Regions from separate parts of the Pseudomonas sp. H3_A02 genome, predicted to be linked through region 3. Evidence: predicted binding sites of a transcription regulator. Region 3 holds the regulator's gene; each other region holds the start of a gene.
What was found. The regulator FliA, encoded in region 3, starts transcription of late flagellar genes. The targets are predictions, from matches to a motif close to CTAAAGTTTNNNNNNNNNNNGCCGNTAA.
Positions count from the first base shown of each region.

Region 1 (4,769 bases), 1.4 Mb from region 3:
GCAGGCTGTAGGCGAATCGGTTGTCCCAGTCCAGCCGGCCGGGCCATTGCACGATCGGGCCGAACTGCGAGCCATAGACCACGCGGGAAACCGTCTGCACCTGGCCGTCGGGTTGCTTGATGTCCACCGCGACCGTCTGCTGGCTCATCGGCACGGATTCGCCATCGAGCAGGTAGCGGGTCGGGTCTTTCGGGTCCAGTTGCAGCCGATACAAGGTGAAATGCTTTGAGCTGTCGACGGTGTGGGTCCAGGCCAGGTGTTGGCTGAAACCGATGTTGATCATCGGCAGGCCCGGCAGCGCCGCGCCCATGACGTCCAGCTTGCCGGGAATGGTCAGGTGCATCTGGTAGAAACGCATGCCGCCCACCCACGGAAAATGCGGGTTCGCCAGCAACATGCCGTGACCATTAAACGAGCGCTCACTGCCGATGGCCAGGGCATTGCTGCCGCGCTCCAGGGCAAAACGCTGCTGCCGGGTCGCGGCAGCGGCGAAACTCGCGGCCGGAGCAGTGGCGAGTGCCGTCGCCTGAGGCGGTTGTGCGCCAGCCAGGGCTTCGGCGAACTGGCCGACGCCGCCTTCCACCAACAAGCGACGGGTCAATTTGACCAGGTCCAGCGCGGTGATCGGCCGCACCCACTCACTGGCGCATTGCTCAGGCAGGCCCTTGGCCTTGCGCTCGGCCAACGCACGGTTGTAGCCCGCCGCATAGCCTTCAACCAGTTGTTGCACTTGAGGCGTCTGGGCCTGCCAGAAACCGGAGACCGCTTGCGGTGTGTTGAGCCAGCTGAAAAACAGATCGCTGGCGCGGTTCTCCCGCTGCTCGACCGTGACCTGCTCGGGCCCGAAGTAACGCGAGCGCTGGGCATTGACCGTGACGATCTCATTGGCCAGCAGGCACAGATTGTCCTGGGCATAGGCATAACCGATGCCATAACCCAGTCCACGTTCGTCCTGAGCCCGGATATGTGGCACGCCAAACCGGGTGCGACGGATCTCGGCACTGGCCTGCTGTCCATCGTCCTGCGCATTGACCACGGGGCTGAGCCCGAGGGCGATCCCCAGAAAAGCGCCTGCAAGGCCAACCCTCGATAACTGCCCGGACATTCTCACGTTCACTCCTGATGAAAACTTCAGAGACCAGGACGGCTGCCGCTGCGCCAGTCGACAAACACTCGGCCCGCCTGGGAAATCACACGCCGCGTGCTGAACCGGAATGTGCCTACCTTGAAAACGAACCGGATGAAAAAAAATTAATGGCCTTGCGCCGCTTGAACACGGGGGTTTGACGAAGCGGGAGCAATTTTTTCACATCATCGTCCTCATGATTGCGCGTCCTCGTTCGTCCTATAACAGGAGAGTATTCGTGACCTTTTCTGATCAGGCTGGTAAGGAGTTTCTGCATGCGTAACGCGCAACTGCCCATGGAGGGCAAGCCAAGGCCAACCGGCGTCTCGCTGAACGCCACTCACCGTGAATTCGACAGGCCGCCAGAGCGCGGCGGCAATGACCACATCAGGCGCCTGCTCAAGAGCTTCGGGCTCAGGACCAGCCTGATTCGTCTTAAAGTCATCGACGCGCTGCTCAAGGCCGCCCACGAAAACCGCTGCCTGGGTGTGCGTGGTGTGCACAGCCAGTTATTGGGGCTGGACATTCCGTTGTCCTTTCTCAGCGTTCGCGAGGTATTGAAGCGCCTGTGCAGCGAAGGGGTCGTGACCCTCAACGCCGATAAAAGCTACCGCCTGCACCCTAGCGCGATGGCCGTGCTCGAGGCCGAGGAATGAAGCCGGCGCTCAGGGCTTGACCTTGCGCCGCATTACGCCGTTGATCACCACCACGATGACCGCCACGGCAATGGCGATGTATTGAAACAACTGCTCGCTGATCATGCCCTTGCCCTGCATCCAGGACAGCCCCAGCATGATAGCCAGGACGACGAGGACGATCAGAATCGAGTATTTCAAACGTTGTGAATGAGTCATTGCCAATTTCCTGAATGTATCCGTTCTGTATCCGAAGGCTTGTCAAGTCCGCACCCTATCGCCTGGATGACGGGTTGCCGACGGCCCCCATGGTACAGCCGAAGGCGTGTCTTCGTGCAATCCGCTCGTTCTATCCCTCGACCAACTGACCTCTAAAGCTGCGTCCTCCCAGGCCGATATAGTCAGGACTGCCCATCCGCCTGCTCCAGAAAGTCGCCTTCGTGCAAGGACTTCCCACATGCCTTCATTCCGAACTATTCAGGCACGCTACACCCTGTTTCTGGTTATTTTCATGCTGGTGCTGTCCCTCCTGACGGTGGTGGGCATCAGTTACCTGGTCGCGCCCAAGCTGCGCCACACCGAAGAGCAAGTGGTCCTGAACCGCATCGCCGAGGTTGCCGAGCAGATCCAGGGCGAATTGAACAAGGTACAGGCGCAGCAACGCAGCATCACCCAGACCATCCCGCTGCTCGACAGCGATGCCATCGACAAAGTGTTGCCGGGGCTGGTGGATCAGTACGGCGAGTTGAAAGTCTTCGGCGGCGGGATCTGGCCCTTGCCCAACCAGCGGGCCGAGGGTCGCAGCAAGTTCAGCACGTTCTGGCACCGCGACGCGTCCGGCAAACTGGTGGTCAATACCTTCTGGAACAGTGACGCCGCGCCCAACTATTACGAACAACCCTGGCACAAGGGCGGCATGGCCACTCCACCGGGCAAATGCGCCTGGGCTGCGGCCTATAAAGATGACGCCAGCGCCGAACCGCGCACCAACTGCGCCATGGCCATCCAGAAAAACGGCGTGCCTTACGGCGTGTCCACCATCGACGTGACCCTGGGCTTCTTCAATGAGCTGGTGGCACGCAAGGAAGCCGACCTGAGCGCCGAGATGCTGATCGTCGAAGGCGACGGCAAGATCATCAGCAACAGTTCGCGCATCAGCGGGCCGATCGTGCTGAAGAACATCAGCGAACTGGCGGCCACCTCGCCATTCGCCGCCCAGGTCAAGGCGGGCCTGGCCCAGCGCGACCAGCCGTTGCAGCGGGTCGAGTTCGACAACAAGGGCGAGGCCAGCACCTTCTTCATGCGCCCTATCGAAGGTTCGCCGTGGTTCCTGGCGACCGCATTGCCGACCCGCCTGATCACCGCCCAGCGCGACGATGTACTGAGCACGTTGAGCCTGCTGCAGATCCCGATGGTGATCCTGCTGGTCTTGATGCAGCTCTACGCGATCCGCCAGTTGACTAATCGCATGAAGGTGCTCAAAGGCAACATCGACGTCTTGTCCACCGGCGATGCCGACCTGACCCGACGCATCACCATCCGGGCCGAGGATGAATTGGGGGCGATTGGTCATTCGGTCAACCGCTTCATCGCTTACCTGCAAGGCATGATCGGTGAAGTCACCCAGGCCACCGGCGCCATGGCGTCGAGCCTGGGCGATCTGCAACGGACCTCGGCCCATACCAGCGAAATCCTGATGCGCCACGCCTCGGAAACCGACCAGACCGTGACCGCCATCACCCAGATGAGCTCTACGGCTGAAAGCGTCGCGCAAAACGCCGCCGAGACTGCGGCGTTCACCCAACGCGCCAACGAGCATGCCGATCGCTCCCGCGTCGTGGTCGGTGAGGCCTCCAGCAGTGTGGTGGCGTTGATCGATGAAGTCGCCAGCGCCACCCGCAAGGTCGAGAGCATGCAACAGGACGCCCAGCGCATCACCGAGATCCTGGGCGTGATCGGCGCCATCGCCGGGCAGACCAACCTGCTGGCGCTCAACGCCGCTATTGAGGCCGCCCGTGCCGGGGAGCAAGGCCGTGGTTTTGCCGTGGTGGCCGACGAAGTCCGCGCCCTCGCCGCCCGTACCCAGGCCAGTACCTCGGAAATCAACGAAATGCTGACCCGCCTGACCCAAGGCGTGAGTTCGTCGGTCTCGGCCATGGAAAACACCCAGGCCAGTTGCCAGTCGGCGGCCGATGCGACCTCCCGAGTCAACTCGGGCCTGGACGAAATGGCCGGCTCGGTCAGCCAGATCAACAGCCTGAGCACCCAGATCGCTACGGCCGCCGAGCAACAGAGCGCGGTGACCGAGGAGATCAATCGCAGCATGGTGCAAATCCGCCACATGGTGGAGGAACTGGTGGAAAGTGGCCTGGCCAGCGAGGCCAACACCCGGCAGCTGCTGGACGCCAATAGTCGGGTGAATACGATCATGGGGCGGTTCAAGGTGCGCTGAAGCGCCCCCATTCACCTGTGTCAGATCTGTGGGAGCAAAGCTTGCTCGCGATAGAGTCGGATCAGCTGCAAGGTTGTGACTGACAAACCGCTATCGCGAGCAAGCTCGCTCCCACAAGACTGCGTTCGTCCTTCCAGCCTGACAATTGTGTAATCCCCGCCTCAGCCCCCTGTCAGCTTGCCCTCGCTACTCTGTTATCCTCCCTCCAAACCGTTCGACAAGAGACCTCCTTCATGGCCAACCCCCTGCACCTGCTCGCCTTGAGCGCCCTGTTCATGACTACCTTGGCCCAGGCCGCCGAACCCGTCACCATCGATGTGCACCGCGACGCCAACTGCGGCTGCTGCAAAAAATGGATTTCACATCTGCAAGAAAATGGCTTCAAGGTCAACGACCATGTCGAGGCCGACATGAGCTCGGTCAAACAACGCCTGGGCGTGGCGCCGAACCTGCGTTCCTGCCACACCGCCGAAATCAACGGCAAATTCGTCGAAGGCCATGTTCCGGCCGACCAAGTGCTTGCGCTGAGCAAGCGCGATGACCTGCTCGGCGTGGC
Region 1 is NZ_CP162807.1:4,611,168-4,615,936, forward strand. Features, by position in the region: gene pvdQ (bifunctional acylase PvdQ) at 1-1,105, opposite strand, end outside; gene AB4N80_RS20235 (fe2+ zn2+ uptake regulation protein) at 1,402-1,782, shown strand; gene AB4N80_RS20240 (hypothetical protein) at 1,792-1,980, opposite strand; gene AB4N80_RS20245 (methyl-accepting chemotaxis protein) at 2,219-4,213, shown strand; gene AB4N80_RS20250 (DUF411 domain-containing protein) at 4,447-4,769, shown strand, end outside.
Region 1: AB4N80_RS20245 (methyl-accepting chemotaxis protein) is a predicted target of FliA. The motif match lies at 2,133-2,160, and genes of this name have one in related genera.

Region 2 (4,769 bases), 3.1 Mb from region 3:
TACGGCAAAACACGATGTCGAACTTGCCCAGGCTGGCGTAGCTGTCCAGCAGGTTGAACGAGCGGAACTCCACCCGGCTCTTGATCGGCGCCTTGACCACCCATTTGCCCGGCCCTTTGGGGTCGAAGTAGCGTTGCAGGCGGTCCGGCGACAAGCCACGGCCGATGGCCAGGCTGTCGTACTCGCCGGTCTTGCAGTTATTGAGCATGGTCCCGGACAGGTCGGTGGCGACGATCTGCACGCCGCCTTTCAACTGGCCGAGGTTGGAGCGTTCGAACTCATCGATGGACATCGACAGCGAATAGGGTTCCTGCCCCGACGAACAGGCCGCCGACCAGATCCGTAGGCGCTGGCCCGGGCTGGCCTTGATGGCGGCCGGCAGCACTTTGTTCTTCAGCACCTCGAACGGATAGGTGTCACGAAACCATAGGGTTTCGTTGGTAGTCATGGCATCCACCACCATCTCGCGCAAGCCACTGCGCGGCTGGGTCTGGATACGCTGCACCAGCTCGCCCAATGACTTGAGGCCCTGTTGCTCCATCAACTTATTGAGACGGCTCGACACCAGGTATTGCTTGTTTTCACCAAGCAAGATGCCACAGGCTTTTTCCAGGAAGACCCGGAACTGTTCGAAATCCAAATTACCCGTAGACAAGATACCGCCTCTTTCATCGTGTTGACTTGCCGGGCGCACAACGCGCCCGACCTTCTACTTTATTCTGCTGCTTTGATCCGTTCGACGACCCGGGACGCCAGGTCATCGGGGCGGAATTTTGCCAGAAAATCGTCGGCACCGACCTTCTTGACCATCGCCTGGTTGAAAACACCAGACAACGAAGTATGCAAGATGATGTGCAGCTTTTGCATGCGCGGATCGCTGCGGATTTCCGAGGTCAGGGTGTAGCCGTCCATTTCCGGCATCTCAATGTCGGAGATCATCATCAGGAATTCTTCCTCAGGCTTCTTGCCCTCGTCGACCAGCTTGCGCAGGTAATCCAGCGCCTGTCGCCCGTCGTTCAACGCCACCACCTCGACGCCGACCGTTTGCAGGCAACGGGTCACCTGCTTGCGGGCCACCGAAGAATCATCGACGGTCAACACTCGCAGCGAAATCGCCTTGTGCTGGGTCTCGGCATCCACCACCCCCACGGAAATCGCTTCCGGCGTGGGCGCCACTTCGGCGAGGATTTTCTCCACGTCGATGATTTCCACCAACTGGTTATCGACCCGGGTCACCGCCGTCAGGTAGTGATCGCGGCCGGTGCCCTTGGGCGGTGGATGGATCTCTTCCCAGTTCATGTTGACGATGCGCTCCACCGAGCGCACCAGGAACCCCTGGGTCTTGGTGTTGTACTCGGTGATGATCACAAACGGATTGCTCTGGTCCAGCAACCGACCGGAGCCGGTCGCCATCGCCAGGTCGAGAATCGGAATGGTCGCACCGCGGATATTGGCCACACCGCACACGACGGGGCTGGACTTGGGCATCAGGGTCAGCTTGGGGCATTGCAGCACCTCGCGAACCTTGAATACGTTGATCCCGTACATTTGTTGGCCGTCGAGACGGAACAACAACAGCTCCAGGCGATTCTGACCGACCAGCTGAGTGCGCTGGTTTACCGAATCCATTACTCCCGCCATGCCCTGACTCCTACCTAACGCTAATGTGTCCGACGCGCATTCATCACTAAACGGCACGGGGCTTGCTATTGAACCGGCATGAACGCACAAACGACATTTTCTCGACGCCTGACCACTCACTGCCGCCACTGGCTCGGTGCACTGCTGGCTGCCTGCCTGTTCACTTCGGGCAGTCCTGCCCTTGCGGCGGCTCCGGTTACCTTGCCTGATCTCCTTATCGGCGTCACTCAGGGCTTTCTTGAATTCACCGTAGAAGACTATCTGGCAAGCAGTCAAACCGAAGGTCGTTACGAAATCGAAGTCAACCAGCTCGACCCGCGCTTGCGCATGCCCATGTGTGACAAGGAATTGACTGCGTCGCTGGAGAGCCCGGCCCGCCCCCTGGGCCGCGTCACGGTGAAGGTTCGTTGTGACAGTGCCGCGCCCTGGACGGTGTTCGTGCCCGCTCAAGTGCGCCTGTTCCGGGAAATCGTCACCACCACCCGTCCACTCAAGCGGGCCGGGATCGTCGAGCCCCAGGACGTGATGTTGCGCGAACGGGACATCAGCCAGATCACCCAGGGTTTCCTGACCTCTGTCGATCAAGCCATCGGGCAGAAACTTGTCCGACCAATGGTCGCCGATCAGGTCGTGACGCTGGTGCACCTGGAACAGGCCGAGGTGGTCCGCAAGGGTGACCAGGTGGTCATCACCGCCCGTAGCGGCTCTCTTGCCGTGCGGATGCCCGGCGAGGCCCTGTCCAACGGCGGCATGCGTGAGCAGATACGGGTAAAAAACCTTAATTCCCAGCGCGTCATCAAGGCGCAAGTGATGGCTCCAGGCCAAGTGGAAGTGGCGATGTAATGACCCGATAGAGGAGGTAGAAAGCTGGCGCTTGATCCCGGTGTTCCCTAGACTGTGCCTTACGCAAAGGCAAGCGCAGACGTGCGCACGTTCATTGAACAAATGAGCCTAAAGTTTTTTTGGGGATGGCCGAAAACATGGCAAGCGTCCAAATACCCTGAGGTTTTTTACCATGGTCATCGATTTCAATCGTTTAAACAGCTCTTCACCGCTGACAGGCACTACGCGTACCAGCGCCACCAAGGAAACCGTCGAAACCGACAAATCCGCGCCGCTGTCCACGCCTGCCGAAAAGGTCAGCAACGGGGAGTCGGTACACCTCAGCAATGAGGCTCAGCAGTTGCAGAAGGTCACTGACAAGCTGCGCGATCAACCTGTCGTCGACAACGCCCGCGTGGCCGAGTTGAAAGCAGCCATCGCCGATGGCAGCTACAAAGTCGACAGCAACCGCGTAGCCAGCAAACTGCTCAACTTCGAAGCCCAGCGCTAGGCCGCCGCCTGCGCGAGGCTTTTGGACGCTAAGACCCAAGGCCAGCCATGCACGACACTCATTTATTGCAACTGATCATCGACGACTTCGTTCCAGCGCAACAATTGCTGGAGCTATTGCAGGCCGAATCCGTGGCCCTGCACGGTCGTGACATGCCTTTGCTGGAAAATATCCTGGCGCAAAAACAGGCACTGATCATCTTGCTCGACCAGCATGGCCGCAAGCGCAGCGAGATCCTCGCCAGCCTCAACCTGCCCGCCAGTCATGACGGCCTTGAGCAGTTGGCTGCCCAGTCGACCCTCGGCGACCAGTTGCGGTCCCAGAGCAAAGTACTCAACGACCTGCTCGCCCAATGCCAGGCGACCAACGCCCGCAACGGCCAGTCGATCCTGATGCAGCAGGCCGCCACCGCCAACCAGTTGCGTATTCTCAACGGTGGCGAGATCCCGACGCTGTATGACGCTAGCGGTTCGACGGCCCGAATGGTCAAGCACCGCCCGCTCAGCCAGGCATGAAACGAACAATGCCTTCGCTCTATCAACGCGCGATACATGCTGGCAAAATGCTGGCTATTCGTAGTCGTATTTTGCCTGGAGATTGACCCACCGTGTTCAATGCCTCAAACGCGGATGATGCTCCGCAGCCCCCCAAGGTCCTCACCACGCCCCTGGAAATCTCCGGCAACCTGCGGATGCTGCAAGATAGCCACGACCCGCTGATCATCACCTTCCATGAACGTACCCAGCGCTTCCAGAGCTATCTGGTCAACGTCGATCGCGAGACCAATTCCATCGCCCTGGATGAAATGATTCCCCGGGACGGCGAGCGTTTCCTGCTGGCCGGCGAGCCGTTTCGCGTCGAGGGGTTCCATGACGGCGTGCGCATCGCCTGGGATGGCAAGGGTCCGCTGACCATTGATGAGTCCAGCGACGGTCGTTGCTATCGCGGCGCCCTGCCCGACGAAGTGGTCTACCACCAACGTCGCAACGCCTTCCGTGCCGCCCTGAAACTGGCGCAACTGGTGAGCGTTGAACTGGGCGGCGACAAGCTCAAGTCCCCCGTGGACGGCAAGCTGCTGGACATTTCCGCCACCGGTTGCAAGCTGCGTTTCGACGGCGATATCACCGAACGTTTGCAACTGGGCCAGGTGTACGAGCGCTTCATCGCGGCCCTGCCGTTTGGCAACATGATCGCCCCGGTGGAGCTGCGTTACCTGCATTTCGAAGAAAGGATCAACACCACGTTCGCCGGCGTACGCTTCCACAACATCAGTGGCCTGGTGCAACGGCAGGTCGAGCGGTTCGTCTACCAGCTCCAGCGCGAAGCGCGGCGCTTCGATAAAGACGACCTCTAATCGTCGAGCCATAAAAAAACGGGCAGTCCCTTGCGGTGACTGCCCGTTTTTTTATGTCTGTTTCAAGGCCTGGCCTGGGTAAAGCTGGGGGGCTCAGGGTCCTGCACTTCAGCTTCCGCCGCGGTCTCAGTGGCGGGCTCGGGCTCCACCTCCGGATTGATCGGCGTCTGCATCTGCTCCTGGACCACTTGCTCGTCCACCCGCGGATCGAGGCACGCCACCAAAGGCGAACTCGACATACTGTCCGGCATTGCCACGTGATGCAGCGGCGCGTCATCGACCTGATGCAGGTTGGTCACTGCTTTCGGCCGGATCCGCCACACCAGCACCAAGGCGAAGAAGGCGAAAAAGCCGTAGAGCATCTGGCTGCCGAACATCTTCATCAGCACGCCGGCCACCAGCGGCCCGATACTGGCGCCAACGCCATAGGTCACCAACAGC
Region 2 is NZ_CP162807.1:2,856,999-2,861,767, reverse strand. Features, by position in the region: gene cheR (protein-glutamate O-methyltransferase CheR) at 1-655, opposite strand, end outside; gene AB4N80_RS12650 (chemotaxis protein CheV) at 715-1,641, opposite strand; gene flgA (flagellar basal body P-ring formation chaperone FlgA) at 1,720-2,484, shown strand; gene flgM (flagellar biosynthesis anti-sigma factor FlgM) at 2,657-2,974, shown strand; gene AB4N80_RS12635 (flagella synthesis protein FlgN) at 3,022-3,489, shown strand; gene AB4N80_RS12630 (flagellar brake protein) at 3,582-4,328, shown strand; gene AB4N80_RS12625 (MFS transporter) at 4,391-4,769, opposite strand, start outside.
Region 2: flgM (flagellar biosynthesis anti-sigma factor FlgM) is a predicted target of FliA. The motif match lies at 2,593-2,620, and genes of this name have one in related genera.

Region 3 (4,769 bases):
GCAGCGATTCGAATTCCTGGTCGCTGATCAGGTCGCTACCCGCGGCAGCGGCGGCGGGCTTGGCCGGCGTCGGTGCCGAAGCGATGGCCGAATCCAGCGCGTCAACGGCAAAGGTGCCCTTGCCATGCAACTGGTCGAGCAAAGCTTCGAATTCATCATCGGTGATGTCCGAGCTGTCGCCCGCCGCTTTCGGGGCGGCCGGGGCCGCCGGCGGAACGACCGCATCCGGCGCGAACTGGCCCTTGCCGTGAAGCTGGTCGAGCAGCGACTCGAACTCGGCGTCGGTGATTTCATCGCTGGCCGCCCCACCGGCGGCTTGCGCAGCAGGTGCAGCCGGAGCGGCTGGTGCCTCGGCCTGGGCCTTGACGGTATTCAGGGAGTCCAGCAGCTGTTCGAATTCGTTATCGGTGATGTCGCCCGATTCTTCGGCGACCGGCTCTTCAACCACCGCCTCGACAATCGGCGCCGCTTCGTCAGCCGATTGCGGCTCGGCCAGGCGCGATAGCGCGGCAAGCAGCTCGGGGGTGGCAGCCGTGATCGGCGAGCGCTCACGCACTTCACTGAACATGCTGTTGACCGCATCCAGCGCTTCGAGCACCACGTCCATCAGTTCCGAATCCACGCGGCGCTCACCCTTGCGCAGGATATCGAACACGTTTTCGGCAATGTGGCAGCACTCCACCAGCTCGTTGAGCTGGAGGAAGCCGGCGCCTCCTTTTACAGTGTGGAAACCGCGAAAAATTGCATTGAGCAGATCCGCATCATCAGGTCGGCTTTCCAGCTCGACCAGCTGTTCGGACAGTTGCTCTAGAATCTCGCCGGCCTCAACCAGGAAATCCTGAAGGATCTCTTCATCGGCGCCGAAGCTCATTAATGGCTGCTCCTAAAACAGGGCTAAAACTCAGAATCCAAGGCTGGACAGCAAATCGTCCACATCGTCCTGACCGGACATAACGTCTTCTCTTTTATCGGCATGAATTTGCGGACCTTCACCCTGAGAGAGATGTTTTTGTGGATCTTTTTCAGCAAGCATCGCTTCACGGTCGTGTTCGATGCCTGCAAAGCGGTCGACCTGGCTGGCCATCAACACCAGTTTGAGCAGGTTGCTTTCCACTTCGGTGACCAACTGGGTCACACGCTTGATCACCTGGCCGGTCAGGTCTTGATAGTCCTGGGCCAGCAGAATGTCGTTGAGGTTGCTTGCCACGGCGCGGTTCTCGGTGCTGCTGCGCGTCAGGAAACCGTCGACCCGACGGGCCAGCTCCCGAAACTCTTCAGCACCGACTTCGCGACGCATGAACCGGCCCCAGTCGGTGCTCAAGGCCTGGGCTTCTTCACTCAGGCCGTTGACCAGCGGCGTTGCGCTTTCCACCAGGTCCATGGTGCGGTTCGCCGCGGCCTCGGTCAGCTTGACCACATACCCCAGGCGCTCGGTGGCGTCGGTGATCTGCGAGACTTCCTCGGCCTGCGGCATGTGCGGGTCGATCTGGAAATTGACAATCGCGCTGTGCAGTTCACGCGTGAGCTTGCCCACTTCCTGATACAGACCGCGGTCACGGGTCTGGTTGAGCTCATGGATCATTTGAACCGCATCGCCAAAGCGACCTTTTTCAAGGCTGTCGACCAGTTCGCGGGCATGTTTTTTCAGGGTCGATTCGAAATCGCCCATTGAAGATTCGTTGTCCATAGCTCCCCCGTGGCGCCGTTAACCGATGCGTTCGAAGATTTTTTCGATCTTCTCTTTCAACGCCTGGGCCGTGAAGGGTTTGACCACATAGCCGTTTACACCGGCCTGGGCCGCTTCGATGATCTGCTCGCGCTTGGCTTCGGCAGTGACCATCAGCACCGGAAGATGCTTGAGCTTTTCGTCGGCGCGCACATGGCGCAACAAGTCGATACCGGTCATGCCGGGCATGTTCCAGTCAGTCACCAGAAAGTCGATGCTCCCGCTGTTGAGGACCGGAATGGCTGTGACGCCATCATCCGCCTCGACCGTGTTGGTGAACCCAAGGTCACGCAACAGGTTTTTTATGATCCGCCGCATCGTTGAGAAGTCATCAACGATGAGGATTTTCATGTTCTTGTCCAATTCGACCTCCAAGCAGTCTTAAACGCGCCCAGCACCTGGACGCGCCATTTCAATCAATCCGGCACAACACTCGACAACGGTCCGGAGCACAACGGATGGAGACTGGCGCAGTACCTGCCAGGCCAGCCTCGTCGCAGTGTCCCCACACTGCCTGTCAACGCGCTCGCCACTCCCCCAAACGCCCCCGCAAACGGGCCGCGCACTGGCTGTGTAACTGGCTGACCCGCGATTCGCTGACCCCCAGGACCTCACCGATTTCCTTGAGGTTCAGCTCTTCGTCGTAGTACAGCGCCAAGACCAGTCGCTCACGCTCCGGCAAATTGGCAATCGCATCCGCCAGCGCGCTCTGGAAACGTTCATCTTCCAGGTCACGCGATGGCTCCATGTGAGCACTCGCGCCATCCTCGTGCAGCCCTTCGTGTTCGCCGTCCTGCAGCAGGTCGTCGAAACTGAACAGGCGGCTGCCCAAGGTATCGTTCAAAATCCCGTAATAATCATCGAGACTTAACTGGAGTTCGGCAGCAACTTCGTGATCTTTAGCGTCACGCCCGGTTTTCGCTTCAATTGCCCGAATCGCGTCACTGACCATGCGGGTATTGCGGTGCACCGAACGCGGCGCCCAATCGCCCTTGCGGACTTCATCGAGCATCGCCCCGCGAATGCGAATACCGGCATAGGTCTCGAAACTGGCGCCTTTGCTGGCGTCGTATTTGTTCGACACTTCAAGCAGGCCGATCATGCCGGCCTGGATCAAGTCCTCGACCTGGACACTGGCCGGCAACCGCGCCAGCAAGTGGTAGGCGATACGCTTGACCAGTGGCGCATAACGCTCGATCAATTCGTATTGGGCGTCCCGTGCCGATTTTTTGTAGAGATGGTTGTAACCGCTGGCTGTCATAGCACGGGCCCTGCTGTTTGTTGCACAAGACGTTCGACGAAAAACTCCAGATGCCCGCGAGGATTGGCCGGCAATGGCCAGGTATCGACCTTCTGGGCGATCGCCTTGAACGCCAGCGCGCATTTGGAACGTGGAAAGGCTTCATAGACGGCACGTTGCTTCTGGACGGCCTTGCGCACGCTTTCGTCGTAAGGCACCGCGCCGACGTATTGCAGGGCGACGTCCAGGAAGCGATCGGTGACCTTGGTCAACTTGGCGAACAGGTTGCGTCCTTCCTGCGGGCTCTGGGCCATGTTGGCCAGGACGCGGAAGCGGTTCATGCCATAGTCGCGGTTCAGCAGTTTGATCAGGGCGTAGGCGTCGGTGATGGACGTCGGTTCGTCGCAGACCACCAGCAGCACTTCCTGGGCGGCGCGCACGAAACTGACGACCGAGTCGCCAATGCCAGCCGCGGTATCGATCACCAGCACATCGAGGTTGTCGCCGATGTCGCTGAAAGCCTGGATCAGGCCCGCGTGTTGGGCTGGGGTCAGGTGAACCATGCTCTGGGTGCCGGAGGCAGCCGGCACGATACGAATCCCGCCTGGCCCCTGCAACAGCACGTCGCGCAGTTCGCAGCGGCCTTCGATCACGTCCGCCAGGGTGCGTTTGGGGGTAAGCCCCAGCAGCACGTCGACGTTCGCCAGGCCCAGGTCGGCGTCCAGCAGCATGACCCGTCGGCCAAGCTCTGCAAGAGCCAGGGACAAGTTCACTGACACGTTAGTCTTCCCGACGCCACCTTTGCCGCCGGTCACCGCGATCACCTGTACGGGATGCATGCTGCCCATGTTCGTTCTTTACCTTGTCTTCTTAGACGGAGGCCACATTACTGGCTGCGCGTTCGCATAAGGAACAATGCATGGCAGACCATCGATGTAGGTACAAAAAATATTCATGATTACCTCAGCCGACCTGCTTGCTCGGGCTGTGGTAGATGTCAGCGAACATGTCAGCCATGGCTTCTTCGCTGGGTTCTTCCTGCATTTGCACACTCACGGCACGACTGACCAGTTGATGACGGCGCGGCAGATGCAAATCATCCGGGATCCGCGGCCCATCGGTCAGGTAGGCCACCGGCAGTTCATGACCGATCGCCAGGCTCAACACCTCGCCCAGGCTTGCCGTTTCGTCCAGCTTAGTCAGGATGCAGCCGGCCAGTCCGCAGCGTTTGTAGCTGTGGTATGCGGCGGTTAGAACCTGTTTCTGGCTGGTGGTTGCCAACACGAGATAATTTTTTGACTTGATACCGCGTCCGGCCAGGCTTTCGAGCTGCATGCGCAGGGCTGGATCGCTGGCTTGCAGGCCCGCGGTATCGATCAGCACAACGCGTTTGCGCAGCAAAGGCTCCAGCGCCTGGGCCAGGGATTGGCCCGGATCCACATGGGTCACCGACACATTGAGGATCCGGCCCAGGGTCTTGAGTTGTTCCTGGGCACCGATGCGGAAACTGTCCATGCTCACCAGGGCGATGCTCTGGGCGCCGTACTTGAGTACATAACGGGCGGCGAGCTTGGCCAGGGTGGTGGTCTTGCCCATGCCGGCAGGACCGACCATGGCAATCACTCCGCCCTCTTCCAGTGGCTCGACTTCCGGCGTGGAGATCATCCGCGCCAGGTGCGCCAGCAACATGCGCCAAGCCTGGCGCGGTTCTTCGATACCATTGATCAGCGCCAGCAGGTCCCGGGACAACGGGCCGGACAGGCCGATGCGTTGCAGGCGACGCCACAGGTTGGCCTGGGCCGG
Region 3 is NZ_CP162807.1:5,969,840-5,974,608, forward strand. Features, by position in the region: gene AB4N80_RS26190 (chemotaxis protein CheA) at 1-871, opposite strand, end outside; gene AB4N80_RS26195 (protein phosphatase CheZ) at 902-1,687, opposite strand; gene AB4N80_RS26200 (chemotaxis response regulator CheY) at 1,706-2,077, opposite strand; gene fliA (RNA polymerase sigma factor FliA) at 2,244-2,987, opposite strand; gene fleN (flagellar synthesis regulator FleN) at 2,984-3,814, opposite strand; gene flhF (flagellar biosynthesis protein FlhF) at 3,930-4,769, opposite strand, start outside.